3 regions of the Brevibacillus sp. FSL K6-6036 genome follow, and region 2 is predicted to be linked to each of the others. Evidence: riboswitches for the same ligand, from Rfam matches in the RefSeq annotation. Region 2 holds a riboswitch; each other region holds the start of a gene.
What was found. A riboswitch is a leader RNA that binds a small molecule or an ion and turns the genes downstream of it on or off. The one in region 2 is predicted to bind cyclic di-AMP.
Positions count from the first base shown of each region.

Region 1: linked by a shared signal. The riboswitch ahead of NST37_RS05210 (C40 family peptidase) and the one ahead of NST37_RS13390 (CAP domain-containing protein) in region 2 are both predicted to bind cyclic di-AMP.
Region 3: linked by a shared signal. The riboswitch ahead of NST37_RS19465 (betaine/proline/choline family ABC transporter ATP-binding protein) and the one ahead of NST37_RS13390 (CAP domain-containing protein) in region 2 are both predicted to bind cyclic di-AMP.

Region 1 is NZ_CP150173.1:1,004,693-1,015,192, reverse strand. Features, by position in the region: gene NST37_RS05255 (N-acetylmuramoyl-L-alanine amidase) at 1-711, shown strand, start outside; gene NST37_RS05250 (hypothetical protein) at 728-1,078, shown strand; gene NST37_RS05245 (metallophosphoesterase) at 1,080-1,907, opposite strand; gene NST37_RS05240 (response regulator transcription factor) at 2,036-2,665, opposite strand; gene NST37_RS05235 (sensor histidine kinase) at 2,662-3,783, opposite strand; gene liaF (cell wall-active antibiotics response protein LiaF) at 3,797-4,672, opposite strand; gene NST37_RS05225 (rRNA adenine N-6-methyltransferase family protein) at 4,703-5,266, opposite strand; gene NST37_RS05220 (PspA/IM30 family protein) at 5,357-6,052, opposite strand; gene NST37_RS05215 (membrane protein) at 6,140-6,550, opposite strand; cyclic di-AMP (ydaO/yuaA leader) riboswitch at 6,929-7,067, shown strand; partial or broken gene NST37_RS05210 (C40 family peptidase) at 7,073-7,600, shown strand; gene NST37_RS05205 (response regulator transcription factor) at 7,963-8,682, shown strand; gene NST37_RS05200 (HAMP domain-containing sensor histidine kinase) at 8,683-10,053, shown strand; gene NST37_RS05195 (cytochrome P450) at 10,259-10,500, opposite strand, start outside.
Region 2 is NZ_CP150173.1:2,670,415-2,680,914, forward strand. Features, by position in the region: gene NST37_RS13355 (inositol monophosphatase family protein) at 1-62, opposite strand, end outside; gene NST37_RS13360 (rhodanese-like domain-containing protein) at 432-797, shown strand; gene NST37_RS13365 (AbgT family transporter) at 889-2,433, opposite strand; gene NST37_RS13370 (PAS domain-containing protein) at 2,460-3,113, opposite strand; gene NST37_RS13375 (amidohydrolase family protein) at 3,197-4,384, opposite strand; gene ilvA (threonine ammonia-lyase) at 4,401-5,378, opposite strand; gene NST37_RS13385 (RidA family protein) at 5,383-5,856, opposite strand; cyclic di-AMP (ydaO/yuaA leader) riboswitch at 6,132-6,287, shown strand; gene NST37_RS13390 (CAP domain-containing protein) at 6,295-6,987, shown strand; gene NST37_RS13395 (glucose 1-dehydrogenase) at 7,152-7,901, opposite strand; gene NST37_RS13400 (TetR/AcrR family transcriptional regulator) at 8,116-8,718, shown strand; gene NST37_RS13405 (hypothetical protein) at 8,820-8,963, opposite strand; gene NST37_RS13410 (homoserine dehydrogenase) at 9,044-10,069, opposite strand; gene def (peptide deformylase) at 10,122-10,500, opposite strand, start outside.
Region 3 is NZ_CP150173.1:3,906,856-3,917,355, forward strand. Features, by position in the region: gene NST37_RS19440 (penicillin acylase family protein) at 1-4, opposite strand, end outside; gene NST37_RS19445 (MFS transporter) at 59-1,279, opposite strand; gene asnB (asparagine synthase (glutamine-hydrolyzing)) at 1,296-3,242, opposite strand; gene NST37_RS19455 (glycine betaine ABC transporter substrate-binding protein) at 4,271-5,182, opposite strand; gene NST37_RS19460 (ABC transporter permease) at 5,280-5,930, opposite strand; gene NST37_RS19465 (betaine/proline/choline family ABC transporter ATP-binding protein) at 5,927-7,069, opposite strand; cyclic di-AMP (ydaO/yuaA leader) riboswitch at 7,225-7,368, opposite strand; gene NST37_RS19470 (hypothetical protein) at 7,539-8,891, shown strand; gene NST37_RS19475 (dipeptide ABC transporter ATP-binding protein) at 9,164-10,144, opposite strand; gene NST37_RS19480 (ABC transporter ATP-binding protein) at 10,160-10,500, opposite strand, start outside.

The DNA of each region.
Region 1 (10,500 bases), 1.7 Mb from region 2:
GGGATCGATCCGGGCGGCGGCTCCAATCAGCTCTTTACAGAAAAAGAGAAAAATTTGCAGATTTCCCTTTACCAATACTCGAGATTTCAGACCCTGAACATTCCTGTTGCCATCACCCGAACCGGCGATACCACCCTGACGAGCGATGATCGCGCCACTCTGGTCAGAAACAGCGGTGCCCGCTATTGTATCTCCAACCACGTCAATGCCGGTGGAGGACGGGGTGCGGAGGTTATTTACTCGATTTACTCCTCCCCTACATTTCCCCGTCTGATCCTCGATGACCTGGAAGCAGAAGGGATGCCGGGCCGCCGCATCTTTACCCGTACACTCCCCAACAACCCGAGCAAAGACTACTACTTCATGCACCGGGAGACCGGCAGTGTGGAGACAGTGATTATCGAATACGGCTTCGCCGACAATCCGCTGGATGCGGAAAAATTGGACCGGGATTGGCGAGAGCTCGCAGAGGGCGTGGTCCGTTCCTTTTGCGAATACACCAACCGTCCATACAAGCCGCCAACCCAGACAAATCCAGGAGACGGAGGAGGAGCAAACGTGCCTGAATGGAAGCAAGAAGCGATAGATTGGATGTTTAAAGAAGGCTTGCTTACAAACGAAGATTGGCGCCATGAGCCGGATAAACCGCTGCCTCTGTGGGCGGAAGCGGTCATCCTGAAACGGCTGTACGAAAAATTGCGCACACCTTGAGCAAGGAGGGATTCTGATGGGTTTTGACCTCGGTCTGATCATTGCGCTGGCTTTGGCCGCCGCTGCAAGCATGTCGGATTTTCTCCGCATACCAAAAAAGCTGCGCGGTTGGGTCGCCATGGTGCTCATCCTCGGTCTTTACATGGTCAATCAATGGATCTACAGCACGGGATTCGACTGGCGGATTGCCTTGCTGGAAGGCGGGACGGCTGCTCTGGCCGCTGTCGGCATCCACTCGACTGCCAAAAATACGATGCAGCAGGTCACCTTGCTCCGCAAGCGAAACGGTCAAAGCAGCCCCCCGGCAAAGGAGCAGGGGGAGACAGCCGCCTCACCCGGGTCAACTTCAGCCGATTGGAGAGTGTGACTCATCCAAACTCGGCCAAATAGCGTGTCAACGGCGTTTCTGCCAAGCCTGAGTAGTTTTCACGTGCTGGTACGCTCACAATCTCGTCCTCCGGGAAGCGATAGGCGGTAAGCATCCCTCCAAACACGCATCCCTGGTCGATATTGAGCGTGCCATTCTTTCTTTCCGGCTCGGGACGAGGATCATGTCCCCAGACGATAAGCGGCTCGGCTTTTACCCGTTCGGCTGCCCAATCCCTGCGGATCGGTCTCCCGTCGGCCCCTGTCCCGGCTACATCTCCGTACCGACAATAGCTTTGGATGGAAGGCGATTCTTTTCCGATGTAATCATCGCGTATCCCCGCGTGAACCGCTACGAGGACAAGCCGCCCCTGGTAGTGCACCATCATGTGCGAAGGGGAGGAAAACAGGAGTCTCCTGCTCTGCTCCTTTAATTGGTCGGCCCTCCTGGCCCCGTACTCCCGTTCGAATATTTGAAACTCGTCTGCTACCTTCTCGTCACCGTGCGCCAGCATGACAGGGCGTCCATCCAGCCAGCGGGCAATTTTCCACCCGTGGTTGCTGTCCACCATCTCCGCCAGGCCCGCTGCCACATGCCGGATGAAAAACTGCAGCATCTTGATCGATTGTGGCCCGCGGCTTGTAATGTCTCCGAGAGAAAGGAGCTTCCGGCCTTCAGGATGCCGGTGGGTCCCGTCGTGGCAACGTTCGTACCCCAAGCGCTGCAAGAGCTCTATAAACTCGTCGTAACAAGCATGGACATCGCCGACAATGTCGACACCCTGATCGGCAGCCATCACCCTGGAGCGTGTACGCGGTTTGTGCCTCATAGCCCGTTCTCCTTTCCGCATCATCTACATTCTATGATTGCCAAATTCAAGCAAAAAAACTCACCCAGAGGGTGAGTCCGAATTAGCGGAAAACGGGATAGCTATGGAAATGAGGAGCAGGGCAGCAGCTAGTCCAGATGATGCGTATGTACGTAGATGGCCGCCTGTGTACGGTCCTCGACGCCCAGCTTAGACAGGATGTTGCTGACGTGGGTCTTTACGGTCTTGATGCCGATGATCAGTTCGTCCGCAATCTCCTGGTTGGACTTGCCTTGGCCGATCAGCTTCAATACTTCCAGCTCGCGCGGCGTCAACTGTTCATGCGGCTGCGCTTCTTGTCCATGACGGAAGCGGGCCATGATTTTGCCGGCGACGCGAGACTCCAGGACCGGCTCGCCTGCGGCTGCCGCCCGGATCGCCCGGGCAATTTCGGCTGCACGCGAGGTTTTCAAGAGATAACTGAACGCTCCTGCCTCAATGACGGGATATACCTTTTCATCATCAATGAAGCTGGTCAAGACGATGACTTTGCTAGCGGGGCAGGTTTCACGTACCCGCCTGGTCGCTTCCACGCCGCCGATCCCCTCCATCACGAGGTCCATCAAAACCACGTCCGGCTGCAGCTCGACAGCCAGCTTCACTCCTTCTTCACCGCTGGATGCTTCGGCTACTACTTCAATGTCGTCTTCAGTAGACAGATAAGCAGCCAACCCCATTCGCACCATTTCATGATCGTCCACGAGCAATACGCGTATCATGTCAGCTCTCTCCCTTCCATTTCCGCTTGCAGCATGATCGGGATGCGCACCTCGATCTGCGTCCCTTTTCCGACTGCCGAGTAAATATCCAGCGAGCCGCCGAGCTCTGCCACCCGCTCCCGCATGCTTCTCAATCCGTACGAAGTCAGCTTCTCTCCCTCCGGATCAAAGCCGACGCCATCGTCTACGATGCGCAGCCTGACTTGCCCCTTCAGCGTAAACAGCTTGACCGCGATGTGGTTGGCACGGGCATGCCGGAGCGTGTTGGAGAGTGATTCCTGCAAAATGCGGAACAGATGGTCCTCGATTCCGCTCGGCAGGTTGTCCACTTCTTCGATCTCCCAGCTAATTTCCATCGCATTTTTGCGGGTCAGCTCTTCCAGCAGATCTTCAATGGCTTCCTTCAGTGCCTTGTTCTGCAAAGTCGCCGGGCGGAGGTGCAGCAGGAGCGCCCTCATCTCCGCCTGCGCAGCCGCGGCCATTTCTTCCACCAGCTCGATCTGCTGGGCAGCTCGCTGCGGATTTTTTTCGATCAGTCTTTTTAAGGCTGCAGTGGTCATCGCGATGGCAAACAACTGCTGGCTGACCGCGTCGTGCAGCTCGCGGGCCAGTCGCTGCCGCTCTTCGGTGACCGCTGTATGCTTCAATTGTTCCGCCAAAGCGGCGTTGTGATTGGACAGCCGTTGCAGGGAAGCGACCTGTTCTTCCCACTGGGCCGCCAGACGGTTCAGCTGCCAGCCCAGTTCACCGATCTCGTCCTCGCCCAGCTCAGGGACGCGCGAAGACAATATGCCGCGCCCCAGGCTGGTGGCTGCCTCCCAAAGCACCTGCAGTCTCTTTTTCAGCAAATTCCCGAAAATGTAGCCTCCGACCAACCCGACGACACTTGCTGTCAGGATCGCGAATGCAAACGAGGCCAGTTGTGTTTTCCAATCCAGCTTCTCCGGCAAATAGAGATGCAGGTAGGTCGCAAGCCATCTCGTGACGTCCGGGTCCCCGGCCACCACGAAATACAGAATCAAACTGCACAAAAAGGAGGCGGTAACCGCTCCTACGGCCAGCAGCAAACCGTAGCGCACGTACTGCCATTGGATACTTGCCAACCGCTGTCGTCGCATTTGTCAGTACCCCCTAGATGTACTTGACTTTAACATCGCCGACGAGCAGCGAAATCTGTACATGGATTTTTTGCGCTTCCTGTTCGTACTGTTCGGAGCGGATCATCACGCTGCGATTGATGCCCCCCTGCCTATGGCCAAACACTTCCAGATCGCCGATGCGCACCTCCGCAGATACGGCTACTGGCATATCTACCGGAACGTAAATAGTGACGTCCCCCACCCAACCGTCGACTATCAGAAACGCTTCATCATCCATCAGCATCGCCCGGGACAGATCTATGACAACATTCCCGACTCCGTGCCAGATATGCAACTGGCTTAGCTCAAAGCGGCCGGATGTCAAGTGAAAATCACCGATCAGCGAACTGCGGGAATCTTTGGGCGACAAAATGCTGCCAGGGCCCGCGGATGAAGCAGTCCATCTGCTTCTTTCCGTTCCAAATGGATTGCGGTATCCCGCTTTCTGTCTCCAATGCCCTGATTGTTTGCCTGTTGCCGTATCTTCCGCTGAAGCAAAATTCGGATCAGCATCGGCTGCTTCGGCAGCCTCCGGTATTGTCGGCCGGATTCCTTTGTCAGCCGAACGCCCACGGATCAGCCGAAATCCAAAGTAAATGAACAAAAGCGGGATTACAAGCTGGAACAGATCATCCATGCCGATATGAAGCCACATGTCCAAAGCAATCATGATGCCGAGCCCGGCCAGCAGGCCTCCCCGAACACGCTTGTGATTTCCCCACATCTGTACGCCGAAATACACGAGAACCATCGGCCACAAATCAAAGAGGCCAAACGTGATTATATGCAAGCTGTCAAGAAAAAGGCCAATTCCTGTCAAAATGATCAAGACACCGACCGTCATTTTTTGTAAGCGGGACAATTTCACAAAGGTCTCCTCTCTTACGCCCCATGTCGGCTAATTTCCTACACTTCCGTCACGGCAAGTATAAATAAACGCAGGCGGAATATTCAACGGCGTAAATGTGGTTTCTACCCGCTGAAAGCGCGTCTGCAGCTCAGCTTTCAGTTGGAGGGAGTATTGAAACGTGATGAACAGGCCACCCGGAGCAAGGGCAGACTGGACTTCATCCAAGATCCCCGTCCGCAATTCCGCGGGAAAGTTGGCAAACGGAAGTCCGGAGATAATGGCATCAGCCTTGCCAATCCCGGCCTTACTCATGTACTCTTGCAGCTTCAGTGCCTCATCCCACATCGTGATGCCGGGAAATCGGCGAGTCAGCATTTCCCGAAACAACGGATCTCTCTCCACCAAAATGTATTTGGTATCGAGCCTTTTTTTCTTTAGAATGCTTTCCGTAAAGGCGCCTGTTCCAGGCCCCAGTTCTATAATCACGTCAGACTGATTCCAGTCCACGCTGCACAGCATCTTTTCGCATAAAAAACGAGAGCTGGGAATGATGCTTCCTACACGTCCTGGCTCCGCAAAAAATCGACGTAAAAAGACCATAAAGTCTGCCAAGGATAGAACCTCCTAGGGGAAAAGCAGCCTGCTTGGACAGGCTGCCTGGTTGCCACTTCCTATTCTACACGAGATGCCTGATTCCTGTCGTTACTCCTGAACTTTCGCAGGCTCGGCATCCTTTTTGCTTTGCAAAGACGCTTTGATTTGGGCCAGCTCCTCATCCAGATCATTCTTTTCAAGGGACTCGAGAGATTGCTCCAAACCAGCGCTGGTCTGGCGCCACTGGCCGCTCAGATTGGCTTCCGCTTCCATCCGCAGCACTTTTTCTTCCATCCGGGAAAAGCCTTTGCCGGCAGATTGATTGCCCATGCCGACAATTGCATGGTTCACTTGCTTTTGCGTTTTCGCTACTTGCGCTCTTGCCATCAGAGTGAATTTTTTCGCTCTCATTTTATAAAATTCTTCTTTCAGCTCGGCCAGCTTCTCGCGCATTTGCTGAGCGGCTTCCGATGCTGTCAGATAAAGGGCTTCGTATTCCTGGGCACGCAGCTCGTATTGCTTCTTGTCGGCCAAAGCCCGGCGCGCGAGCAGGTCTTCTCCTTCGGTCAGCGCCAGCTTCACCTGACGATCGCGTTTTTCCGCAAGCGCCACTGCCTCTTCCCATTGCTGGTGGAATTTCTTCTCCAGGGCCACTTGCTTCGCTACTGCCACTTCCACTTGTCCGATCTCCACTTCCATGTCACGCATGTACTGATTGAGCATAACCACCGGATCTTCCATCGAATCCAAAGCGTCATTCACAGAAGCCACCGTCAAGTCACGCAGTCGTTTAAAAATACCCATTTTTTAGTCCTCCTTATCATATCACAAGAAATTTGATTGTCATGTACCTTGCACTTTTCAGGTTTGTTTCATCACTTGTCATCGATATCAAGGTTGTTGCTTCTTGGCCATTCTGTGCTCCCAGCCGTCCAGAGCATCCTCTTTCAATACCTGCCGTGCCCACTGCCGCTCCCATGCTGTCGGCATGGAATCATGCGTCTTGTCACTGCGGCGGATAAAGCGGTACCCGAGGTAAATCACTCCGATAGCCAGTACGACATTGAACAGTAAATGCAGCTTGCCGATCAACATTAACAGCCCGAACAGAAAGACCAGTATCCCCCAGAAGCGGGAACCGGAGCTGCCAATCACTTTACGGGCTCCGTATAACATGATCAGCCCGGGGATCAGCACACCGAGGAAATCGCCGCCATCGATACCGAGTTGGTCCAATAAGACAAACCCTCCGGTCAGCAGCAATGCGAGTCCAAGGAGCACCTTGCCAGACCGCTCACTCATGAAATGCTTCCCTCCAATCGACTATTTGTTGGTGTGTCAACCTTATGCCTTTATTCTAGACGGGGCGAGTGTTCGACATAACGGGCGAGCGGTTGGTTTTTGCCTCCGTCCCTGGACGGATAAAGTGTCGTCCCCCAATCGGACAAGGATCCCTCTTGATTGGATTCAGCCCTTTTCCGGCGCAGGGCGAGCCGTCATGGAGAAGAAAAGTCCGACACATGGTTTCCATTACATATAGAAGAAAAATGTCGTTTGCACGGTACTGACGAAACGTTACAGCTTATGACAAAATATTGTGACGAAATCGTGAACAAACAAGGGTAGAAAAAGGAAAAGTGGGACAAGTGTTGAATTGTGTGGAGGTGCGTGTAAAAAAATATCGAAAAATAGCCGAGTTCCGCTATGCGGAAACGGGGGACCCACTATCTTTGGGGTGAATGGCTGCGCTCTCGCAGTCTAGGGCATTCCTTTCGACCGAACCCTTCAGCTAACCTCGTAGGCTCAGGAGAGGAGCAGTATCTTTTGCGCAAGACAGTAGTTTCTTTGCTTATTGCCGGATTGCTTGCAATGGGTACCGGTGCGGCGCATGCTCAGGAGGGAACCCCCCTGATGACTGTCGTCAATGATCTGTACGGTGTCCCTTACAAGTCTTCCGGAACCACGAAAAAAGGCTTTGACTGCTCCGGTTTTACACGCTATGTGTTTGATGCGCTAGGTGTAGATTTGCCTCACAATTCTTCTTCTCAGTATCAAGTCGGCCAACCGGTTAGCCGCAAAGATTTGCAGCCCGGCGACCTCGTCTTCTTCAAGACGAATGGAAGAAGCATTTCCCACGTAGGAATCTACATCGGCAATGACACGTTTGTGCACTCGGAATCTGGCAGAGGCGTCGTCAATACCAAATTGAGCGACCCCTACTACTGGAGCAAACGCTATGTAGGAGCCAAGCGAATCGCTGCTCCGGCACTCCAGGCGAAAGCCACCGACACTCCTCCAGCCAAGAAAGCGGTACAAGCGGCTTCCTTGCCTGAAGCACAACCAGAACAACAAGCGAAAGCGCCCGAGGCAGCTCAACCAGAGCAACAGCCTGGGCAGCAGGCAGCAGCTGCAGCTGAGACACCAGTTGAGACACATACAGTGCCACAGCCGGAACAACAGCCGGAAGCGCAGCCTAGCAAGTAAGTGCAAGCACAAAAATGAAAGCCAGGGACGTTAGGTCTCTGGCTTTTTCTGACGAAATTTAGCACCTGGTGTCAATAGGAAGTAACACCCGCTATTCTTCATTATATGTCCTTTTTCCTGCCGGAACACGCTGGTAACGTTTGGTTTCTTTGTCCTTCACCAGTCAAACCGTGTTATGATAGGAGAGAATACAAATATTCAGGAGATTTGAGGTTACTGGGGGAGTACCTGTGAAAGACCATATTTTGCTTGTAGACGACAATCAGGAAATCATAGAGCTTCTTGAAGATATTTTGGAAAACGAAGGGTATGAGGTCACTTCTTCAGAGAGCGGGGAGCATGCCCTTACTTTGTTGAAGCAAGGCTTGAAGCCCAATTTGATTCTTTTGGACATCATGATGCCGAATATGAGCGGCTATGAGCTGTGCTCGCAAATTCGCCGCGAATCGGACCTGCCGATCCTGTTTCTCAGTGCGAAAGGAAAAGCGGTCGACAAAGTCGTCGGTTTTGAAATCGGCGCCGATGACTATATCACGAAGCCATTCGACACGGAAGAGCTGCTCGCCCGCATCCGGGCGCATCTGAGAAGGTACGAGCGGATTCGCAAGCATACCGAAGAGCACAGCGAAAAGGACCCATCCGGCTCCTCCATTACCGTTTTGAAATTTAAAGGACTGGAAATCCACAAGGAAACGTACTCGGTGTATGTAAATGAAGAAAAAATTGACCTTTCCACCAAAGAATTTCAGTTGCTCACCTTTCTGGCCGAAAATGCCGGCATTGTGTTTACCCGCGAACAAATTTACGACCGGGTATGGGGATACGGCTACGGCTCCCTCAATACTGTGACGGTTCATATCAAAAATTTGCGGGAAAAGCTGGAACGGGAGCGGCAGTACATCAAAACGCAGTGGGGGACGGGTTACGTTTTCATCGGGGAGAAGGTGTAGATGAGCATCCGCAACAAGCTGTTCCTCTCGTTCTTCGCACTGATTGCGCTGAACCTGTTCGTTTTCAAGTTTGTCTTCGAGGATATTATTGTCGTTCAACTGAAAACGGATCGCCACAATCAATATCGCTATGAAAAGGAAACGGCTGAAAAGGTTCGCGTCAATCAGCTGCTCAGCGCCAGCAATTTCAAGGACCCGACAGACCGCAGCGAGTTGGAAAAGCAGTTGCCGGAGGATTTGGTATACAAAATGTTAGTTAAGGACGCCAACGGCAACACGATCTTCATCAAGACATCCCAGGCATACAATTTGAAAAATCCGCCGAGGAAAATAAAAAAGGAAAATACCGATCTGAAGGTTGTGGCGGAATACCATTTTCAACACGAACCGCCGAAAAAAGGCGAAACCATCATCTACTTCTACACAGATGACTCCGATATTATGGCAACAAAAGGGGTCAGCATGATGCTCTGGTACATCTACGGGAGCATTGCCCTGGTCGGACTTGTCCTGCTCGGCTTCTTCGTCCGCTGGATTCACCGGCCGGTAAACGAGCTGTCCCGCGTAACGCAGGAAATTCGCGAAGGAAAACGGCTGGTTTCGTTTACGTACCATTCAGAAGACGAATTTGGCCGTCTGTTTCGCTACTTCTCCGACATGGTCGATCAGCTCCGGTTTTCCGAAGAGCGTCAATCCGAGCTGATTTCCGCGATCGCTCACGATTTCCGGACACCGCTGACAACGATCAAAGGATACGCCTCCTACATCGCCTCAGGGCGGGTAACCGATCTGGAACGGATCAAGAAGCAGATGAAAAAGATCGAACAGAAGACGGACGATCTCGACAAGCTGCTCGACGAACTGCAGGACTTTACCCAGCAAAGTACGGAGCTGAAGCTGAACCTGAGCCGCATCCACGTCAAGAGCTTTGCAAAAGGAATCATTGAGGACTACCTGGTCAAGATCAAGGAATCGGGACTAACACTCCAGTGGAAGCTGCGCATCTCCAATGATCTGTACATCGAGGCGGACGAGACCAAGCTCCGCCGCGTACTGGAAAATCTGTTAAACAACGCCATTTACTACAACAAGCCGAACGGATCGATCCTGCTCACCTGCGACCAGCGGGAGGGGCATGTGCTCTTTTCCGTGATCGACAAGGGTGAAGGCATCTCGCAGGAGGATTTGACCAAAATCTTCACCAAGTTTTACCGCGCGGAAAAATCGCGCAATCGCAACAATGGCGGAACCGGCCTGGGCCTGACGATCTGCCAAAGCATCGTCCAGCGTCACGGCGGTTCGATTTCCGTCAGCAGCGAGCTGGGGAGGGGGAGCTCTTTTTCCTTTACGATCCCCTTTTTCCAATCTTAATTTATATAGATTTATTCTCAGTTAATATATCCTTTATAATTGTCTGGTAGATTATCTTGTATAGCATGTTGCTTTCAGTGATAAATAACCCCAGTTCGGTATCTAACACCTTAGCGGAAATTGCAAAAATGGTGGGCAGATGCCTTTTTTTTATGCAAAAAGACACGAACCGTCAATGGTCCGTGTCTTTTTCTGTGCCCTTTCGTTATTGCGACCGCGCCTCCAGCCTCATCATCAGACCGCCTTTCGGGCGAAGGGTGACAAGCGGCTCCGCTTCCACGGGCTTGCCCGGGTCGGCGAGCTGAAAGCGATACTTCTGTGCGAACGTAGCGAGCAGCAGCGCGGCTTCCATCAGGGCAAAGTTGTTCCCGATACAGATGCGCGGACCTCCGCCAAACGGAAAGTAGGCGTATTGCGGGATACGCTTCAGCAAGTCCCCCTCAAACC
Region 2 (10,500 bases):
CTGTTTTTGATCATCGTACCCGCTTCTTTCGCCACTTGCTTGGCAAGCTCTACATAGCTCACGCTTGTTTCCTCCTGTCTGGAAAACAGTCTTCAATGCCTTTGGCGATTGTAGGATGGAGGCACGTCAGCAGCAACTTCAGGATTCCCCTGTTTTTCCGTTTCCCTTTCATACCTACGGCAGATCATTCCCGAAACATTCATGATTTCTTTTGGATCATTCCGCTTCTGTGCCAGTGAGCTATATAGTCATGTTCTATCTAAACCCTTTCCACTGTAAACAAACGAATTTTTGCTTCCAACCTAATAGACACGATATGTTCATGCACCCCCATTATGGGTTAAGTCACAAATAAAGCCGTCCGCATGGTAAAATGGAATGGCCTGAAGGATTTGCCAAAAGACTTCAAACAAAGAACAGGAGATTGATACATGGAACAAAAAATCCTGGTCCGCGACTTGCTTGTCCGCCTTGCAAACAAAGAGAGGCTATACTTGCTCGATGTGCGTGATGAAGACAAATATCGTGCAGAAAGCTTGAACGATTACGGCGTGCCGACGGAGAACCTCCCGTATCTGAAGATGGTCGAACCGGACGAAGACATTCAGGAAAGAATGAAAGAACTGCCAACGGATAGACAGATCATCACGATCTGTACGAGCGGAAACAAGGCGCGAAAAGCGGCTGAGCTCTTGCGCGAAAAAGGCTACGATGCCACCTCGCTCGAAGGCGGGCTGACTGCCTGGAAACAATATCACGAGAATGGCGGAAACGAACCAAAGCAACCAGCGGACTAGACTGTCTCGCTGGTTGTTTTTCTTGACGGCGGCTGCCAATCTGTTTGGTTCGGAGGCATCTTGCTCAGAGAGGACCTTTCCTCCCAAACTCTTATCCCTTGATAAAGTGGCCCGGACCAAGCGGCATGCCTAACAGGTACCATAGCGCAAACAGGAGCAGCCAAAAAATCCCGAAGAATAACGAATACGGCAGAAGGATTGAGATCAAGGTTCCCATTTGCAGATTTTTCTGATATTTGTTGGCAAAAGTAAGCAAGATCGCAAAATACGGCAGCATAGGTGTGATCGGATTGGTGATCGAATCACCGATGCGGTAGGCAGCCTGGGTGAAAGCGGGACTGTACCCCAGCAGCAGAAACATGGGGACAAAGACCGGCGCGAGAATTGCCCATTTCGCTGTCGCGCTTGCAATGAGGAGATTGATAAGAGCGACGAACAGAATAAACAGGATCAGCAGCGGAAGGCCTGTCAAGCCGATGTTTTGCAGAAAAGCAGCTCCCTCGATCGCAATAATCGGACCGAGATTGCTCCAGTTGAAATACGCGATCATTTGCGAGGCGACAAATGCCAGAACGATGTAATAGCCCATTCCGGACATCGTCTTTCCCAAATGTTCGGCCACATCTCTGTCCGAGCGAATCACACCGGCTCCAATACCGTAGGCGACAGCGGGAATCCCGAACAAAAAGAGCAAAATGGGAACGAGCGACTTCATAAATGGAGAGACAATCAGCGAGTCGGTATCAGGGTCGCGAAGCAGCGAACCGCTCGGTATGGTGACGGCTGACAGGATGACCACGCAGACGAACAAAGCAATACCGGCCCAGCGCAATCCTCGTTTTTCCTCCGGTGTCACCTGTGCTTCCACAGCATTTTGTTGAGCTTGTGGTGTATAGCTTCCCAGCCTTGGCTCCACAATCCTGACAGTGATCCATACGGTCAAAGGAACGAGCATCAAAGTGGAAGCCACCATAAAATAGAAGTTCATCGCAGGGCTGGACATATAGCTCGCATCGATCATTTGAGCCCCTGTCTGCGTAAAGCTTGCCAACGTCACATCCAATACGGAAACAACCAGATTGGCACTGAAGCCGCCGGCTACAGCAGCGTATGCGGCAGCAAGCCCTGCGATCGGATGCCGGCCGAGCATGGTGAAAATCATCGCAGCGATCGGTGGCATAACGATGAAGGCCGCGTCTCCGGCGGCGTGTCCCAACATGCTGACAAGGACGATAATCGGCAAAATCAACGAACGCGGGGAGGCCAGTACAGTCCTTCTCATCGCTGCGCCGATCAAGCCGGTTGATTCTGCCAATCCGACGCCAAGCATGACCGACAGAACCAAGCCGAGCGGCGGGAATGAGGTGAAGTTGTTGACCATCTCGGTCAGAATGCGGACGATCCCCTCTTTGCTAAGCAGGTTGACTGCGGCGATCCGCTCATGATTGGTGGGATTCACCGTCGACCATCCGAGTGCGGCAGCGATAGCGGAAAGGATCAAAATGGCGGCGATTATGACGAGAAACAGTGTGACTACATCCGGCAATTTATTGCCAAGCACTTCCACACGGTCAAGGAATTTCAAAAAGAATCCTTTTTTACTTGCATTCGTCTGTTGCGTAACAGGTGCCGCCATCATATTCCCCGCCCTTCCCTTTCAATTTACGAAGGCTGCTTACCCGTTTTCTCCACGTAGTTGTAGATCGTGTACTTGGAAACATCCAGCAGGTCGGCTACGTGCTGCACAGCGCCTTTGATCAAAAACAGCCCCATTTCATCGAGCAGACCGATAAAGGCAATTTTCTCCTCCTTCTGCATAAAGGGGACGGGTTTGCCGATTTTGCGGATGCATTCCTCAATGATTTGGTCCATCAACTCGGAGATAGTGGGAGCAAAGCGTTCTTCCGTTTTTTCTTCACTTGGCTCCTGCTGAAAAGAAGCCATTCCTTTGAGAATAGACTCGGCCATCACAAGGCTGGTCACGTCCAGATTGATACAGATACAACCGATAATGGCTTGATGCTCGTCCCTGATAAAAATCGTGCTGGATTTGATGATTTTGTCTTTAATCCCTTCGTGCTTGTAGTTGAGAATGAAGTCATGCCCTTGCTCGCCCTGACGGAGCAGCTTCAGACCGAGATTGGTCACCGGGCTTCCCGGGCTTCTGCCGCTTACATGGCTGTTGTGAATGGCAATGATCGAAGCCTCGGGGTTGGTCATGTCGTGCAGGGCGACTTCACAGTGGTCGCCAATCGTTCGAGCCAGGCCCTCAACTACAGGAATATAACTGGCCAAAATGGGATGCAATGAACTCATGTGTGAAACCTCATTTCCTAGCGTGTTTATGTGGGAGAATGCGGCTGCGTCTCCTGGGCAAATCGTCAACGAGGCCTGCTTGTTTACCGGTGGTGTACGCAAAGCTTACCCCCTTTATACACCTGCCTTACTCGCTTGAGAGAAAGCAGGTTTTCCACCGGATTTCCCTCCACAAGCAGCAGGTCTGCCCATTTTCCTGCCTCAATGGAACCCGTTCTGTCCTCCAGCTTCATGCATGCAGCTGCCTGCAGCGTCGCGGCCCGAATCGTCTCAATCGCTGGCATTCCTTCCTCGTGCATGAGCTGCAATTCATCCGCCAAATACCCTGGGATGTTAAAAGGGGTACCGGCGTCTGTGCCTGCAGCAATCTTCACTCCGTGCCGAAGCGCTTTGCGGAAGCTTTCCCGATGGATCTGGACAAACGGCTCTGCCTTGCGGACAAACTCCTCAGGCACTCCGCTCTCAGACGGCTGGCGCAGGATCAGCGTCGCAGCAATCAGGGTCGGAACCAGAAACGTTCCGTTTTCGATCATCAATTGGACGGCCTCGTCATCGAGTACCGTTCCGTGTTCGACCGTCGTAACGCCTGCACGAATGGCGTTTTTGATTCCTTCCAAACCAATCGCATGAGCTGCAGTTGTTTTTCCGGCATGAGAAGCTTCCTCGCAAGCGCAGCGCAGCTCTGCCTCTGAAAGCTGCGTGGAGCCCGGCTCTGTTCCTTTTGTTAGGACACCGCCCGTGGCCATCAGCTTCAAGAGATCTGCTCCCGCTTTCAGTTGGCTTCGGGCGGCCTTTCTCACCTCGTCAACCCCATCAGCCTCAATCGCCATTGGATGGCAGTGCCCGCCAGTCATGACGATGGGCTGGCCGGATGCGTAGACGCGCGGCCCCTCGACAAAGCCTCGCTCAACCGCATTTCGATAGGAAATATCTACATTGTATCGTGTACCCACATTCCGTACTGTCGTGATGCCAGCCTCGAGAAACTGTTTTCCTTGCTGATGAGCCCGAAACGCCGTGTCCGCTGCGGAATCCAGTCTGATTTGCCTGAAGGGATCAGGTGAAGCGTCCATGCCCAAATGCACATGGCAGTCGATCAAGCCGGGCAAAAGCGTCATTCCCGTTCCGTCGAACTCCCAGTCTGCCACTTCCGCATTGCCTGCCTCAGAGACATGCAATATTCCGGATTCGTCAAAGACAACCGTTCCTCTTTCAATCTGCCGCAAATGTACAACGTCGATTATTCTTACATTGTATATTTTTCGCCTCACGTCAGCACCACCCTGTTTATACTGGGATTTGTTGCGTGTACTTTTCGACCAGCTCAGCGAGCAGCTTCATGTTTACATTGCCGCCTGAAGCCAGCACGACTACCTTTTTTCCCTTGAGTGCAGTCCGATGGTGAATCATTGCTGCCAAAGCGGCCGCACCGGACGGCTCTACTACCATCTTGGCCCGTTCCGCAAGGCTCACCACCGTCCTTGCAATCTCTTCCTCGGAGACCAATACCATCTCGTCGACGTATCTTGTCGTGTGTGCATACGTGATCTTTCCCGGCTTTTTGGCCATCAATCCATCCGCGATCGTATCCACCTTTTCCACTTCAAACGGGCAGCCGTGCCGAAGCGATTCATACATCGCCATGGCCCCCTCGCTATTCACGCCGATCACGCGCACGGCCGGCTTTGTCTCCTTCAAAGCAGCCGCCACGCCCGATATCAACCCTCCCCCGCTGACCGGAACGATGACCACGTCAACGTCGGGAAGCTCTTCCAAAATCTCCAGGCCGATCGTGCCTTGCCCTGCGATAATATGCATGTCTTCAAACGGATGGATCAGTACAAGACCTTCGCTTTGGTGAAGCTCCAGCGCTTTTTCATACATGGTAATGGAGGTGCTCCCTCCATCTACTACTTTGGCGCCGTAATGAAGGATCGCATTTTGCTTGCTCGGTACAGGATTGGTCGGCATGACCACTGTAGCTGCAATCCCTTGGATCTGGGCAGCGTAGGCAGTGCCTGCGCCGTGATTGCCTGCAGAAAAGGCCACGACACCCCGTCTTTTTTCCTCGTCTGTCAGGCTCACGATCTTGTTGTACGCGCCGCGGATTTTGAACGCCCCTGTCTTTTGCAGATTCTCGCATTTTACGTAGATGGTATTGCCTGACCATTCGCTGAAAGTGCGCGAATACTGCATAGGTGTCGGCAAGATGACACCCGCGAGATTGGCCCTGGCTTGCCTGATTTGCTCCAATGTAACGAACATGCGTTTATCTCTCCTCTTCCCTGATTTCTACGACCATTTCAATCTCCACAGGCAGATTCATGGGCAGAACGGATGTGCCCAAGGCAGAGCGGGCATGCTTCCCCCTGTCGCCAAAAACGTTCACCAGCAGATCGGAAGCCCCGTTCATAACCTGGGGCTGGTCGTAAAAATCGTCTGCGCTGCTCACCAGTCCGAGTACTTTCACAATCCGCTCAATCTTATCAAGATTGCCAATCTCCGCTTTGATCATGCTGAGCAGGTTGAGGACAGTAATCTGTGCCGCCTCATATCCTTGTTCTACAGTAAGCTCCCTGCCCAGCCTGCCCGTATAGAGCGGTTTCCCATCGACAAAGCAGCCGGCTCCTGAGGTAAAAACCAGGCAGCCCGAACGCACGCAGGATACGTAGGTTGCCAAAGGCGGTTGGTTCGGGGGCAGACTTACCCCCAGCTCTTCAAGTCTCTTTTCCACAAATGACAAAAGTACCACCACGCTTTTCTGAAAATTCTAATCAACACTCGATATTCTCATTCTATCACGATCCCGGAATAAAATGATACAATTTTTTTGATATCGACAAATTTTTTAGAAAAAAATCAACAACATGCACCCGTCCGCTGAATCCTCCAGCCGCCTGTCATGGAAATCATGCCACAAATACACGGCGGTATTTCCTTTTCTGAACAAGCGTCAACAAGGTCTGCCATTATTTACAGGTTCCATTCTCTCAAGTCTATTTGTTATCCTAGTTAAGCCAAACAAACAAGCCGAAACTTCCAAAGAAGTGGAAGTGCGGGGGACTTCTTTTTGTAGAGTTAGCCACTCTGCATTGGGGTGAATCACGCTTGTGAAGGGTTGTATCCTCAGCCCGAACCCGACAACTAACCTCGTAGGCGAAGAAAAGGAGACGATGAGAACATGAAACCATTCGGCAAGTCTATCATCGCTATTGCTTTGGGATTGGCTGTTACTTCGATGTCCACTTCAGCATTTGCTGCCACATGCCCGGTAAAAAATGTTGTTAATCAAGGGCAATGGCTCCCATATTTCATGAATTCCCAACCTTCGCAACAATCCCAACCATCGAACCAATGGAACCAATGGAACTGGGCATTTCCATCCAACTCTATGCAATGGGTAGAGCTTCCGATGCAACAGCCGGTACAAAAACCGGTTCAGCAGCCGGTACAAAAGCCAGTTCAACAACCGGCTAAAGCTCCGGCAAGCAACACTGTCAACGCTTCCTCCCAGTTTGCTCGCGAAGTGGCAAATCTGGTAAACCAAGAGCGTGCAAAAGCTGGTCTGGCTCCGCTTGCTTACGATGCTGCATTGGAAAAGGTAGCATTGGCAAAAGCGGCTGACATGGATCAAAACAACTACTTTGATCACAACAGCCCTACCTACGGTTCTCCATTTGACATGATGAAGCGCTTTGGCGTATCGTACATGACTGCCGGCGAAAACATCGCCATGGGTCAGCGCAGCGCTGAAGAAGTGATGCAGCAATGGATGAACAGTGACGGTCACCGCAAAAACATCATGAACCCGAATTTCACGAAAATCGGCGTAGGCTACCAAAATGGTTACTGGGTACAAGAATTTACCGGATAACCTTGATGGCTGCAGAGAAGAACCGAGTTGCTCAACAGAGTGACTCGGTTTTTTCGGTTTTTTCCCTGCTTGCAAAAAAAGCCCACCTGAAGCTGGTGGGCATGGTATCGATCTAGGCTTTTGTGATCAAAGGAGAAAATGGCGACACCCGGATCAGAGGCTCATTAACGAGCGCACCAGCCGCCGTCGATGACCATTTCAAGGCCGCTCACAAACGAAGACTCGTCCGAAGCGAGATAAAGTGCACCATAAGCGATATCCTCGGGTTTGCCGAGACGAGGCAGCGGCGTTTGCGCCTGAAAAATGCCCCGAACCTCTGGAGCCGTGATCATTTGCGTCATTGGTGTTTCGATAATGCCCGGGTGAATGGAGTTCACGCGGACGGAATCCTTCGCGCATTCGACAGCTGCTGCTTTCGTAAGAGCTCTCAACGCCCCTTTGGAAGCGGTGTAACCATTCGTAAAGTTCAGAGCAACTAGTCCTGCGGTAGACGAAATGTTGATGATGGAACCGCTTCCAGCCTTTTTCATCTCAGGGTAAACCAGCGTCATTCCCAGCACGCAGCCGGTCAGGTTTACATCCATCACCTTGTTCCAGTTTTCCATCGTAAATTGCTCAATCGTAGCATCTGTACTGATACCCGCATTGTTTACCAGGACGTGAATGTTGCCAAATGCCTCCAGACCTTGTGCGATGACGTTTTTCCATTCGTCCTCGGAAACGACGTTGTGTTTGACCCCGATGGCTTCCCCGCCGTCCGCCTTGATTTCATTCACCACTTCTTGCAGCTTGTCTTCGGACATGTCCGTCGCGATTACTTTCGCGCCTTCCTGGGCAAACAGACGAGCTGTTTGTGCCCCCATACCGCTTGCCGCACCTGTAATGATGGCGACTTTTCCTGTTAGACGACCCATAGTCGTATCCTCCCGCTTTTTCATTTCTGAAAAAGAAATTCAAAAAAATTTTAAACAACTAGTTGTTTTATCGACACTGTGTCGTAAATAATTATATCAATGCCCTTCTTATATGGGCAAACAACACAAAACGCCGAAGTGACGATAAATCAACAGAAGATCAACGTTGTGTGGATCACATAGAAAAAGTTCAACAAGGATGGGAAGAATGTCGATGAAACCGAAGAAGATTGATCCGCGGGTCAGGAGGACACGCCAGCTCCTTCAGGACGCGTTTACCTCGCTCATACAGGAAAAAGGGTATGAGGCCATCACCGTACAGGACATTACCGAGCGTGCCACTTTGAATAGGGCCACCTTTTACCTCCACTATCGAGACAAACAGGATTTGATGTGGCAAAGCACAGAAGAAGTCCTCTCGGAGCTGGTGGACAGTCTGCGCGAAACGACCAAACATGCGAAAAAAGCAGACTTGCACGTAGATCAACCGCACCCCGTGTTCGTCTGCCTGTTTGAACAGATTGCACGCCATGCGACCTTTTACAAGGTAATGCTGTCCCATCACCAGGCACCACTCGCTGCTCGCCTGATCGAAGTCATCACCGATTACATCTCCCAAGGCCTGGACGAATTCCAGCCCGATGACACCAAGCTCACGGCACAGCGAGAGATTATTGTCCGCTATACCGCCTCTGCCTTTTTAGGAGTCATCATGTGGTGGCTGGAGGGCGGCATGAGCTATTCTCCCCGCTTCATGGCGCTGCAATTGATGAGGCTTGCGATCAAGGGGCCGTATGAGCTGTCTCCGTTTGCGTGAGCCCTTTCGGGGCGGGAAATAGCAAAAAGCCGGAACGGTACCACTCCGGCTTTTCACATTCAAGAGGTACTCGTCAAAGCGTTCTCTTCGCTTCGACGCTCTTAGCTCTCTGTGGAACAGCAGTCACACTTCTGCTCCTCTAGCAAAGGTACCTCTTTTTCATGCATTGTCTGTTTGGTCGGGTATGCCCCCACCTGCTGCAACTCTACACTGACATCTTTGTCATTGTTTTGTTGTTGGTCCATGGGAAGCCTCCTCACTGAGTGCGACCTGTGCCTAGTATACGCACCCGGGATGTGAAGCTATTCGTTCTTCAGGGATTCGTTCAGCCTTTTGCCCGGTTTGCCTGAAGGATGTGCTCCAGGTCTTTCAGGGCTGCAGCTGCGGCTGCCACCGGGTCGGATTTTCCTCCCACCACCAACAGCTCCCCCATTGTGTCCGTTTCCAGACGAATCGCTTTGGTCGTCCCGCGGACTTGGGCGAACGGGTGAGTCTCGGACAATAGCTGCACGTCCACAGCGGCCTGGAGAGTGTCGTCGACTTTGCGCAGACTGCCTACCAGCTTGGGGACAAGACCGTCTGCTTTCCACTTCTGCACTAGCTCCGGTGTGATGCCTTGGATGCCCTTCCGTGCCACATCCGACAGGCGAATGCCTGCATGAAAAGCTGCATTGGCCATAATTGTCAGCTTGCAGGCCGTGTCCCAGCCTTCGAGATCAAAGCGCGGATCAGGCTCGGCAATCCCCATCTGCTGGGCGCGGATAATCGCCTCCTCCATGGAGATGCCTTCTTCCATCATTGCACTCAGCACAAAATTGGCTGTTCCGGTAAATATTCCTTCGATCAGCGCCACTTCACAACCGGCCAAATTGTACTGGAGCAAATCAACCGTCGGCAAAGCTGCAGCCGTTGCTCCGCTTACTTTGAGCATGGCCCCATGTCGTCTGGCCGCCTCATGGAGCCCCTGGTAATCTGCTATCAGCGCCCCTTTGGAGATCGCGATGACATGCTTGCCGCGGGACAGGGCGGTTCTCATGTAGGAGAGGGCCATGCCGCCAGTGACAATATCAGAAGGACCCGCTTCGATCAGGATGTCAAATGGACATGCTGCCAGGAAGTCGGCTCCCGTTTTCTTTTTATCTCCCATACTTTTCTCTGCGGAAAACGCCTGGACTTGTTCGAGTGCCAGTCCTTCATCCGCGTAGCAGCCAGCGGTCGAACGCATGACGCCGACAAGCCTGACATCGGCATCGTAGACCATCCGGTATCTTTCCTTGCGCTCGTGAAGCAATCTTGCGACTTGTCTGCCTACCGAGCCAAATCCAGAGATGACCACGTCGTATCGTTTCATTGCGAGTTCCTCCTTGCTGTGTACCGTACTAGATTCGCTGTCTGCGGCCAAATTAACGCGGCAAACGACGCCGATGAGCGAGGATGGGATTGGCGTCTGCCGGCTTCAGCTTTTTGCCTTTCCGGCCATCGTACAGCTCATTTACATAGTCGATATAGAGGATGCCATGCAAATGGTCGATTTCATGCTGCACGCACCGAGCCAAAAATCCTTCTGCCTCCAGTACGACCTCTTCTCCCGCACGCGTTAGCGTCTTTACTTTTACATATTGGGCCCGCGTGACTATGCCAACGACACCGGGAATGGACAGGCAGGCTTCGGTTCCTTTTTGCTCACCCCGGCTGTCCACGATTACCGGATTGATCAGTTCGATCAGGCCGGTTCCGCAATCCATGACGACCAGCTGCTTGGGTATCCCGATCTGAATCGCA
Region 3 (10,500 bases), 1.2 Mb from region 2:
GCATGGCGGAACAACCTCCTATTGAAGACGTTTGAAATGCGCTTCTTTTCAACAGGCCTTACATCGAAGTGACGGAATTGCCCCTTCTGACTTCATACATTTTTTGTCCACGCCAAAAGAAGAAAATACTCAATAATGCAATCAGTCCAAACGTGTTGAACATCGCAATGCCGCCGTATTCTGCCAGCAGAATTCCGCCAAACCACGGGCCGATAAAGTTGCCAAATCCGTTAAAGGTATGCGCTCCGTAATACGTGCCACGCATTCCTTCGGGCGTAATGCGGTCGACGATAATGTATTCAGACGGGACGATCAATATTTCTCCAAGCGTGAAAACGATCATGGATATGATAAAAAACGTCCAGCTGCCGGAATACGCAAAGCCTGCCTCGGATATGGCCAGAAGAATGCTTCCCATCACGATGTTGATCAACGGCGTAAACCGTTCCGCCCATTTTGTCAGCGAATATTGGAACAAAATAACGACTACTGAATTGATACTCATCAAGATCGCAAATAACCGGACCCCGTCGATAAAGCTATTTTTCAAATATTGAGAGAGCGTAACAGACATCTCGCCCATTACCGCCATCGTCAGGATGCTGCCCAGGATGAAAAATCCCAGCACCTTATCGTGGCGGATGACATGAACAGCACTCCGAATGGTTATCTTCTCTTCCGCTTTTGTTTGAATATCTTCATAGGCAAAGTATTTGAAGCTGAATTGCAGAATGAGGACGTATAGCAGGTAAAGAATCGCCCCCACAAAAAACGGCACCCGGTCATCGATGGTGGACAAAGCGGTACCGAGAAGCGGACCAATGGCAAAACCGATGTTCACCGAAGTATAACGGAACGAGAATAGTCGCAGCCGTTTTTCCGGTGGAGTGACATCGCCCATCAATGCCTTGGACACAGGATCGAAAAACGAAATGCATAGATTCAGCAAAATGTTCAAAACAAAAATCAACAGGACATTCGTGGTTAAAACAAACCCGAAGAAAACCAGAGCAAAGACATAGAGCGTGCCGATTAACACTTTTTTACGGCCGATAAAATCGGAAAGTGTGCCTCCGATAAAGCCGCCAAAGGTACCGGCGATCGCACCGACCCCTATGATCAATCCAATCTGTGCCGGATCCAGATCAGTCGTTTTGGCGAGATAGATAGCTAGGAAGGGGATACTCATGCCTCTTGCTACAGATACCAGGATGATCCCTAGTAACAACGTGTGGACAATTGGATGAAAAGACTTGTAAAACTCTCGTAGTTTCCCCATTCGCGTCTCCTTGTTTCTATGATTTTCTTGACAAAGATTCACTGCTGCTATTTACGTATTGGTCTTGGAGAATGCATGTGGTGAGCACCAGAAGCAGAACGGTATCTGCATTTACGCGTTGGCTTTTATCCATGTGCGGGAGTTGGTCGAGCAGCTTGATCATCAGTTTTTTCTCAAAGAAAGGAACATCGTCCATGACCTTGCTTCTCAACATATCCTGAGTCAACTGAAACAACTTGTTGTCCGTTTCCAATGTGGAAGGAGGAGCATTAAACGGCTGTTTGGGGCGGGAGTAGACGGTCTGGGTGAGGTAGGGCTTCGCCGCTTCACGAAGAGCATACTTTTCTTTGAACCGATTTATCAGCATCGATACAGGAAGGTTTCGTACCACTTCAAACAATTTGTGATCAAGCAGGGGCATTCGCACTTCTACTCCATGAGACATATCCAGACGGTCGGCAAACAGGATCTGGTTAGGCAGAATCGACTTGTTCCACGTATAAAGAACTTGAGTGACGCGATCTCGCCCTGCCAACTGTCCTTCTACATCCAGCTTTTTCACAAATTCACGATACGGATCGTACTCGGCAAAGCGCGCTCCGAAATCGGGCGAGAGCAGCTGTTTTAACGGCATGCGACTTGCATGCACAGCCTGGATCCAGGCGGGTGTGTATCCAAGTGTCTGGTTGAAACAATCCAATGACTGGTTGAGATAGCTGCGAATCGAAACGTGGTTAAAAGAGGGATTATGTTGCAAAAATTCGTCCAGTTTGCGAAGCTTCTCCTCTTCGCTCAGGCCTTCCAGTCCGGCGAGCAGCAAATCCAATCGGGAAAATATGTATCCGGCAAACAATTCATCAGCGCCGTCCCCCGACAACACGACGCGAATCCCCCGCTCGTGGAGTACCTTGCTTTTCAAATAGCGGGCAACGCCGTTCATGTTGATCCCAATCGTTTCCGCATGCCAAACGGCCTTTATTACGTGATCGGCAAAATCGGTATGATCAAGCGGAATCAGATGAAAATCCGCCCCTACATGGGCCGCCGTCTCACGCGCTACTTCACTTTCATCATAGGCATGATCCGAAAACGAAACGGTAAATGCTTGCAGCGGGTCCGTCCGATGCCTGGCAGCCATCCCAAGTACCGTTGAAGAATCAACGCCTCCGCTGAGATGAAATCCAACGGGTACGTCGGCCCGCATCCGTGTCTTGATGCTCTCGTCCAGTGCATGCCTTACTTCACTGATGTACTCTTCTTCGCTGCGTGGCAGAGAATTCGCGTCTGCCAGCGGATAGTGATGATCCCAATACTGTTTGATTTGTATTCCATCAGCCGTAGCAAGCAGGTAGTGGCCGGGTGGAACCTGGTTAACACCTTCAAATAACGTACGATCCAGATGCTTGTAAAACAACAAGTGCTGGTAGTAGGATTCATGATCCCACTTCGCGGGTACTCCTGCTGCAAACAGCGCCTTCATCTCCGACGCGACGTATAGAACCCCATCTTGTACTGTGTAAAAAAGCGGCTTGATCCCAAAACGGTCTCGCACAGCCAACAGGCGTTGCTCGGTTTCATCCCAAAGCACCAGGGCAAATTCACCGCGCAGGTATTCAAGAAATCCGAGTCCATTCTCTTCGTACAGATGCAACGCGATCTCACTGTCAGAGCGTGTTCGCAACCGGTGCCCCCGTTTGACTAACTCTCTCTGAATTCGCTCGTAATCGTAGAATTCACCGTTTACGACAACGTGAAGCCGTTCATCTTCATTCGCAATAGGCTGGTCTCCAGTCTCTAGGTCAATAATGCTGAGGCGAGCGTGACCCAATCCGACTCGCTTGCTTTCGGACAGCCAGATACTTTGCCGGTCAGGTCCGCGATGGGAGAGTTGACGAGTAGCACGTTCGACAGCAATCGCAGTGATGGGAGCCTGTTTCGAAAACATTGCGACAATTCCACACATATAAACCAACCTTTCCCTACATAATTTTGATAGTGCTGCCGTACGAAGATCACTCTTTGGAAGAATAAAAACAGTAATATTGATAGAATGTGTATTGCAGATCAGCATATCAGACCATTTCAGTATACCATATTTAACCAAAAATATAACTTTTTTCAATTCGCCAAATTTCAACAAGGTATTTTGGCACCCAAACGCCTAATGGCTTTCACCGCCATAGACATACATTCCCTATGCATATGGGAAACCGGGCAGCGATCCATTTTCCTTTTGATACCGTAAAGCTGGTACCCTACTATTTCAAAATCAGAGGTTCCTATCATCGATCAGGAAACAGGGAAGACGAACAACTCTACCTATGCAAACATCGAGTGGGGTTTATGTTGGGGATTGTATATGGAAACGTTCCGGAGCTGAACAGAAGCTGACGTGTGTGATTTCTTGCAAGTCACCCGATATGGATTTACGGACTAACGAAAAAATCGATTTACGAAAGAGCTATGAACACTCCCTCCAGCGAGAGATGAGCTTCCTCTAACCTTGCGTTTGGACGTATGTCGGCCTAATGCCCCTGCCGTCTGCGTATTCCTATGACAACTGCCTTCGCCCGTGTGAGGATGGCCGAGAAATGGCAGCTTTGCCGCTTCGAATCACAGTGATCGATTCAACAGAGATCAACAAGTCGATTCCTCCTTCTTTGAGAATGTATGTTCCGGTTTTGATTATACCATAATCGCGGACAAAAAATGACATTTATCCCATCGCTTGGGCAATATCCTGTCTATTCAACCCGATAACAGTCTATACAGTTTACAGTTTATTGGAAAAACCCCTTTGAAACGGTTACGAATGAAGTGCGCTTTCGCCTCATACAAAAAAATAGCCGGCTTCACACGCAATGTGGTGAAAACCGGCTTACTCAAAACCTTTTTGCTCCGGGTCTACTTCATTTTATTCTGCCAGGAGAACAGCTCCCGGCTACCCATCTCTAACCAACACTATATCTAGCCAATGCCGACTTCCTCATTTTAAGGAATCAGCCCCTGCTCCTTCAGCCAAGCTTCCGCAACATCCCGCGACTTCTTCTTGTCTACATCCACCTGCGCGTTGAGCACCGCCATTTGCTTGTCGTCAATCTTCCCGGCGAGCTTGCTCAGCACTTCCTTGATCTGCGGATGCTTCTGCAGCGTTTCCTGACGGACGAGCGGCGCGGCAAAGTACGGCGGGAAGAAATGCTTGTCGTCCTCCAAAATGACCAAATCGTGCTTCACGAGCTGACCGTCTGTCGAGAAGGCATCGATGATATCGACGTTCCCTTCGCTGATTGCTTTATATTTAAGACCGGCGTCCATTGATTTCGTACCTTTGAATTTCAGGCCGTATGATTTTTCCAGGCCTTTCAAGCCGTCCGAGCGCTCGAGAAACTCCTGTTCGGTTCCGAACGTGAGCTGTTGCGCATGCGGGATCAGATCAGAGATTGTCTTCAGCTTATATTTATCGGCCGTCTCTTTTGTCACCGCCAGGGCATAGGTGTTGTTAAACCCGATCGGCTCCAGCCATTCCATTTTGTATTTCTCTGCAAAATCTGCCTTTACCTTGTCGTACACCTCTTGAGGGTCCTTCATCGCTTCCTGTCCCATGATGTTGACCAGACCCGTTCCCGTATACTCTACATACAGGTCTGCACTGCCGCCTTTGACGGCGTTAAAAGCTACATCGGTCCCGCCTAAAAACGGCTTTGTCTCGACTTTTAAGTCCGTATTTTTCTCCAGCATGATACCTACGAGATTCGTCAATATATCTTGTTCCGTGAAATTTTTCCCCACCACAGTCACCTGATCAGACGCTTTTGTACCGGTCAGAACCGAGCAGCCCGTCACAGCCATCATCGACAATGCCAACACGCCCATTCCAACTTTCCTCAGCCATCCTGCTCTCACAAGATCCTCCCCTTTCATCATTAACCGTTTATTTGAAAAACCCCAAAAAGCCTGATGTGTTCAAGTCTTCAAAAATCAGCTTTTTGGATAAAGCGGCCTAACGCGAGTGGCGAATGCGCAATCCTTTTGGCGTCACTCGCCAATCTACCCAGGCCAGAATCAGGTCAAACAAGACCGCCAGCAGCGCAGCCGGCACCGCACCTGCCAGGATGATGCCCGTGTCCACCATGGCAATCCCGCGAAGGATCAGGTCGCCCAAGCCGCCTGCCCCGATAAACGCCGCGAGCGTCGCCACTCCGATCGTCATGACCGTAGCCGTGCGAATCCCGGCAAATATGACGGGGCGGGCCAGTGGAAGCTCTACGATCCGCAGCATCTGGCCTTTGGTCATCCCCATGCCGCGCCCTGCTTCCAGCAGCGAGGAATCGACGTCCAAAATGCCGGTGTACGTATTGCGGACGATGGGCAGAAGCGCGTAAATGACCATCGCGATGACAGCCGGGATCGGTCCGATGCCAAACAGCGGAATCATAAATCCGAGCAGCGCCAGACTGGGAATCGTCTGGAAGACCGAGATCACGGCCAGCACCGGACCGGCAAGCTTCCGGTACCGGGTCAGCAGAATGCCTGTCGGCACCGCAACTACAATCGCCCAGAACAACGCGACGACAGACAGAACGATATGCTCCCAGCTCGCCTGCACAATATCCGGCCAGCGGTCTGCCATTACGGAAATCACTTCACTCATTGCGCCACGCTCCTCTCCTGATCCAAGTATGGCCGTGCAAGCACATCGACCAGACTGGCCCTTGTCAACAAGCCTGCCAACGTCCCGTCTTGGCGGACGACCGGCACGTACCCGTACGGCGCTTCCTGCACGAAGCCGATGGCATCCGCGAGCGGGGTGTCGGGTGAAAGCGTCATGGTGTCTGTCCGCATCACATCGCGGATGGCCAGCGATTCATCCGGGTACCGCTTGTGAATATCCGCCGTATCCGCCATGCCCAAGTACTTCCCATGCTTGTCGACAACGATCAGCCCGGTTACCCGCTTGCGGTGCATGATCTGTACAGCCTCCGCCAGCCCTCGGCCCGGGGAGACGGTAACCGGCTGCGTGACCATGACATCCTGGACAAGCTGCCCGAGGTGGGACTGCAGCCGTTTTTCCCCGATGAACTCCCGGACAAAATCATTGGCCGGATGGCGCAAAATGTGATCGGGCGTCCCCTGCTGGATCACATTCCCGTTTTGCATGACCACGATCTGGTCGGCGATTTTCAACGCTTCATCCATGTCGTGGGTGACAAAAACGACTGTTTTGTTCAGCTCCTGGTTCAGCCGGATCAGCTCATCCTGCAGCTGCTCCCGGGTAACCGGATCGAGTGCCGAAAAAGGCTCATCCATCAGAATGATCGGCGGATCGCTCATCAGCGCCCGGGCTACCCCTACCCGCTGCTGCTGGCCTCCGGAGAGCTCGGACGGGTATCTGTCCCGGTACCGGTCGGGGGCCAGGCCGACCATATGGAGCAGGCGATCGACCTTTTTGTGATCAATCGACCCTTTTCCCCCCTGAAGCCGTGGCACCAGCGAAATATTTTCCGCGATTGTCAGGTGGGGAAACAGGCCGACCTGCTGAATCACATAGCCGATGCTCCGCCTCAGCGCGACCGGATCGACCTCCGCCGAATTCCTTCCGCCGACGGTAATCGTCCCCGATGTTGGCGAAATCAACCGGTTGATCATCTTCATCGTCGTGGTCTTGCCGCAGCCGGATGGCCCGACCAGCACTGTGATGCTCCCCTCGGGAATCTCCAGATTGAGATTCGGGATCACAGTCGTCGAGCCGTACGATTTGCGCACGCGTTCAAAGACAACCGCATTTGCCATTCGCATCCCCTCTTTTCGCTGTATTTTTGAAAATAAAAAGACCCCGCCAATGCAGGGTCTGTACCTGTAAAAATACAAAAAGACCCTGCAAAAGCATAGGGTCAAAAAACCGAATTGTTTTCCACGTCGGAATGATCTGACACGGAATGCTTGTTTTGACCCATCTTGAGGCTGACGAGGTTAGCTGACGGACTCGGGAAAGATGGTTCCCTACGGCAGATATGCTGCCGATTCGCCCCGGAAAAAGTGGTTCCCCCGCTTTCCGATTATGCAAATCGGAAATTAAGCTTATGGCTATTATGCATGAACTCGATCATCAAGTCAAATTCGCCTTCCCGGATATGAGGTCCGAATGTCATAGGTCATTGGTAACAAAAGTAATTATTTGTGAAAATTTGTAGGTATTTGTCTAACTTATTGCGAATCTATCTAAATATTCCATATTTTTTCTTGCAAGGAGGACTTCTATATGACCAAGCAGTGGAAACAGGCGTGGCAAGCAGCGCTGTTGGCTCTTGTCTTCTTCTTCTCTCCCGCCCAGCATTCAACGGCATCGGCTGAGAGTCTAGATTACAGCTCCAGCGTGCAAAACGGCAAGCTGGTCGTTTCTGCTTCCCTGAAAAATCCAGGCGATGGACGCAGCATCGGGGTCATCGCCGTCGGCTATGACGCCAATGGAAAAGCGATTGAAACCAAAGGAGCAGACGTATTCATCCCTCGCGGCCAGACTGGGAAATACCAGATCGTCATGGATCGAGGCGCCCAAATTGCCAAGGTCGAGGTGATCCCGGCTGATCTGTCCAATCCGACAGGCAAATTGAGCAGCTCCGCCTATAGTCTTGTAAATGGAAAAATGGTGGTGACCGCCGTTGTGGAGAATGGCGGTGACGGCCGGAATATCGGGGTCATCGCGATCGGATACGACGCAAACGGAAAAGCGATCGAGACAAAAGGCCTCGACACCTTCATCCCCCGCAACGAAGTGGGCAACTACCAGATTCTGCTGGACCAGGGGGCAAAAATTGCAAACGTCAACGTCCTTCTCGCCGACTTATCCAACCCGACCGGCAAGCTGAGCAGTGAAGCCTTTTTGCAGGTAAACGGAAAAACGCTGGTGACAGCTGTCGTGGAAAATGGCGGAGATGGCCGAAACATCGGGGTTTTTGCTGTCGGCTATGATGCCAAAGGAAAAGCTGTAGAAACCAAAGGTCAGGACTCGTTCATCCCCCGCAACGAAGTGGGCAGCTACCAAATCATGCTCGATCATGGAGCCGCCATTTCCGGGGTCAAGGTATATCTCGCCGACTTATCCAATCCAACCGGCAAATTAAGCAGTTCCGCCTATACCCAAGTGAATGGAAAAATGGTGGTGACCGCCGTCGTGGAGAATGGTGGTGACGGCAGGAGCATCGGCGTTTTCGCGGTAGGCTATGACGCCAAAGGAAAGCCCGTAGAAACGGCAGGACAAGATACGTTTATCCCGCGCAATGAGGTTGGCAACTACAATATCGTGCTGAATCAAGGAGCCAAAATCGCCTCGGCAAAGGTGTTCCTCGCTGATCTGTCCAATCCTGCAGCCAAGCTGAGCAGCAGTGCCTTTACCCCGGTCAATGGCACCATGCTGGTCACGGCTGTGGCAGAAAACGGCGGAGACGGGAAGAACATCGGCGTGACGGCTGTCGGATACGATGCGAAAGGAAAAGCGATTGCCTCCAAAAGCGCAAAGACCTTTATCCCGCGCAATGAGGTAGGGAACTACCAGCTTTCCTTGCCAAACGCAGGAAAAATCGTCAACGTCAAGGTCACCCTCACCACTCCTTAACTCGCGTATTTTTGGCGAACGAGCAACCATATCTGAAAAAGGTGCCTCTTTGGTCTGCCTTGGACCTTGAGGCACCTTCTTTTTTTGCCGCTGCCTGTTTGGGGACGTATCGCGATTCCATCTGCTTTCGAACATTCGAACATCTGCTTTCGGATTTGGCGACACTTCCTTTACGCCGCCAGAAGGGCAATCTTTCGCAATCGTGTCTTTGCATGATCAAACCGGCGCAAAGCAAGGGATGTCAGTTCGTCAAAAGAACTCCTGCCTCAGCTTTAACCGAGCGGAAAATGGCAGGAGACAAAGTGCCCTGCAGTGCCTTCGGTCAGTGTCGGCGCAGTCTGTCTGCACACATCCTGCACATACGGACATCTGGTGTGAAAATGGCAGCCGGACGGAGGATTGGCCGGATTCGGCAGATCGCCCTGCAGGACAATCCGTTCCTTTCGCTGCGTCGGATCAGGAATCGGGACAGCCGACAGAAGCGCTTCCGTGTAGGGGTGGCGCGGGTTTGCAAACAGCTCGTCGCGCTCTGCCAGCTCCACGATTTTGCCCAGGTACATGACCGCGATCCGGTCGCTGATATGCTTGACGGCAGGCAAGCCGTGGGCGATGAAAATGTAGGTCAGCTTTAGCTCCTTTTGCAGCTTCTTGAGCAGGTTCAGCACCTGCGACTGGATCGACACGTCGAGCGCCGATACCGGCTCGTCGCAGACGATCAGGCTCGGATTCAAGGCGAGGGCGCGCGCGATACCGATCCGCTGTCTCTGCCCGCCGCTGAATTCATGCGGGTGGCGGCTCATATGGTGGGCATCCAGCCCGACAAGGCGCAGCAGCTCCACAACCTTTTCCTTCAGCTCGCTTCCTTTGTGGGTGCCGTGTACGCGCAGCGGCTCGGCCACGATTTCTTCCACCCGCATCCGCGGATTGAGCGAGGAATACGGGTCCTGAAAAATCATTTGCAGGTGCTGCCGCAAAGTGCGGACCTCGGCTTTGCCGAGAGTGGACAGATTTTTTCCCTCAAACCAAATCTCCCCTTCGGTCGGCTCCAGCAGCTGCAAAATCATCTGGCCGGTGGTCGACTTGCCGCAGCCGGATTCTCCGACGATTCCCAGCGTTTCTCCGCGGTACACGGTAAAGTCGACGCCATCTACGGCCCGTACGTAGCCTGTCTCTTTGGAAAACATGCCTTTCTTGAAGGGAAAATGCTTTTTTAACCCTTTAACCACCAACAGCGGTTCTTTCGTCTGGTCCATTGCTATGTGCCTCCTTTACGCGTAGAAGCAGCGTGCCAGATGGTTCAGGGCCACCTCTTGAAGCTGCGGCTTGTTTTGCTTGCACTCTTCTGTGGCGGCAGGGCAGCGCGGGTGAAACGCACAGCCGCCCGGCATGTCGAGCGGATTCGGTACCGAGCCGGGGATCGAGTCCAGCTCCTCCCGATTTTCGTCCAGCTTCGGCAGCGAACCGAGCAGCCCTTTTGTATACGGATGCTTCGGCTCCGCAAAAAGGGAAAAGACGTCAGCCTGCTCCACCACTTCTCCCGCGTACATCACCACGACCCGGTCCGCCATCTCGGCTACGACACCGAGATCGTGCGTAATCAGAATGACTC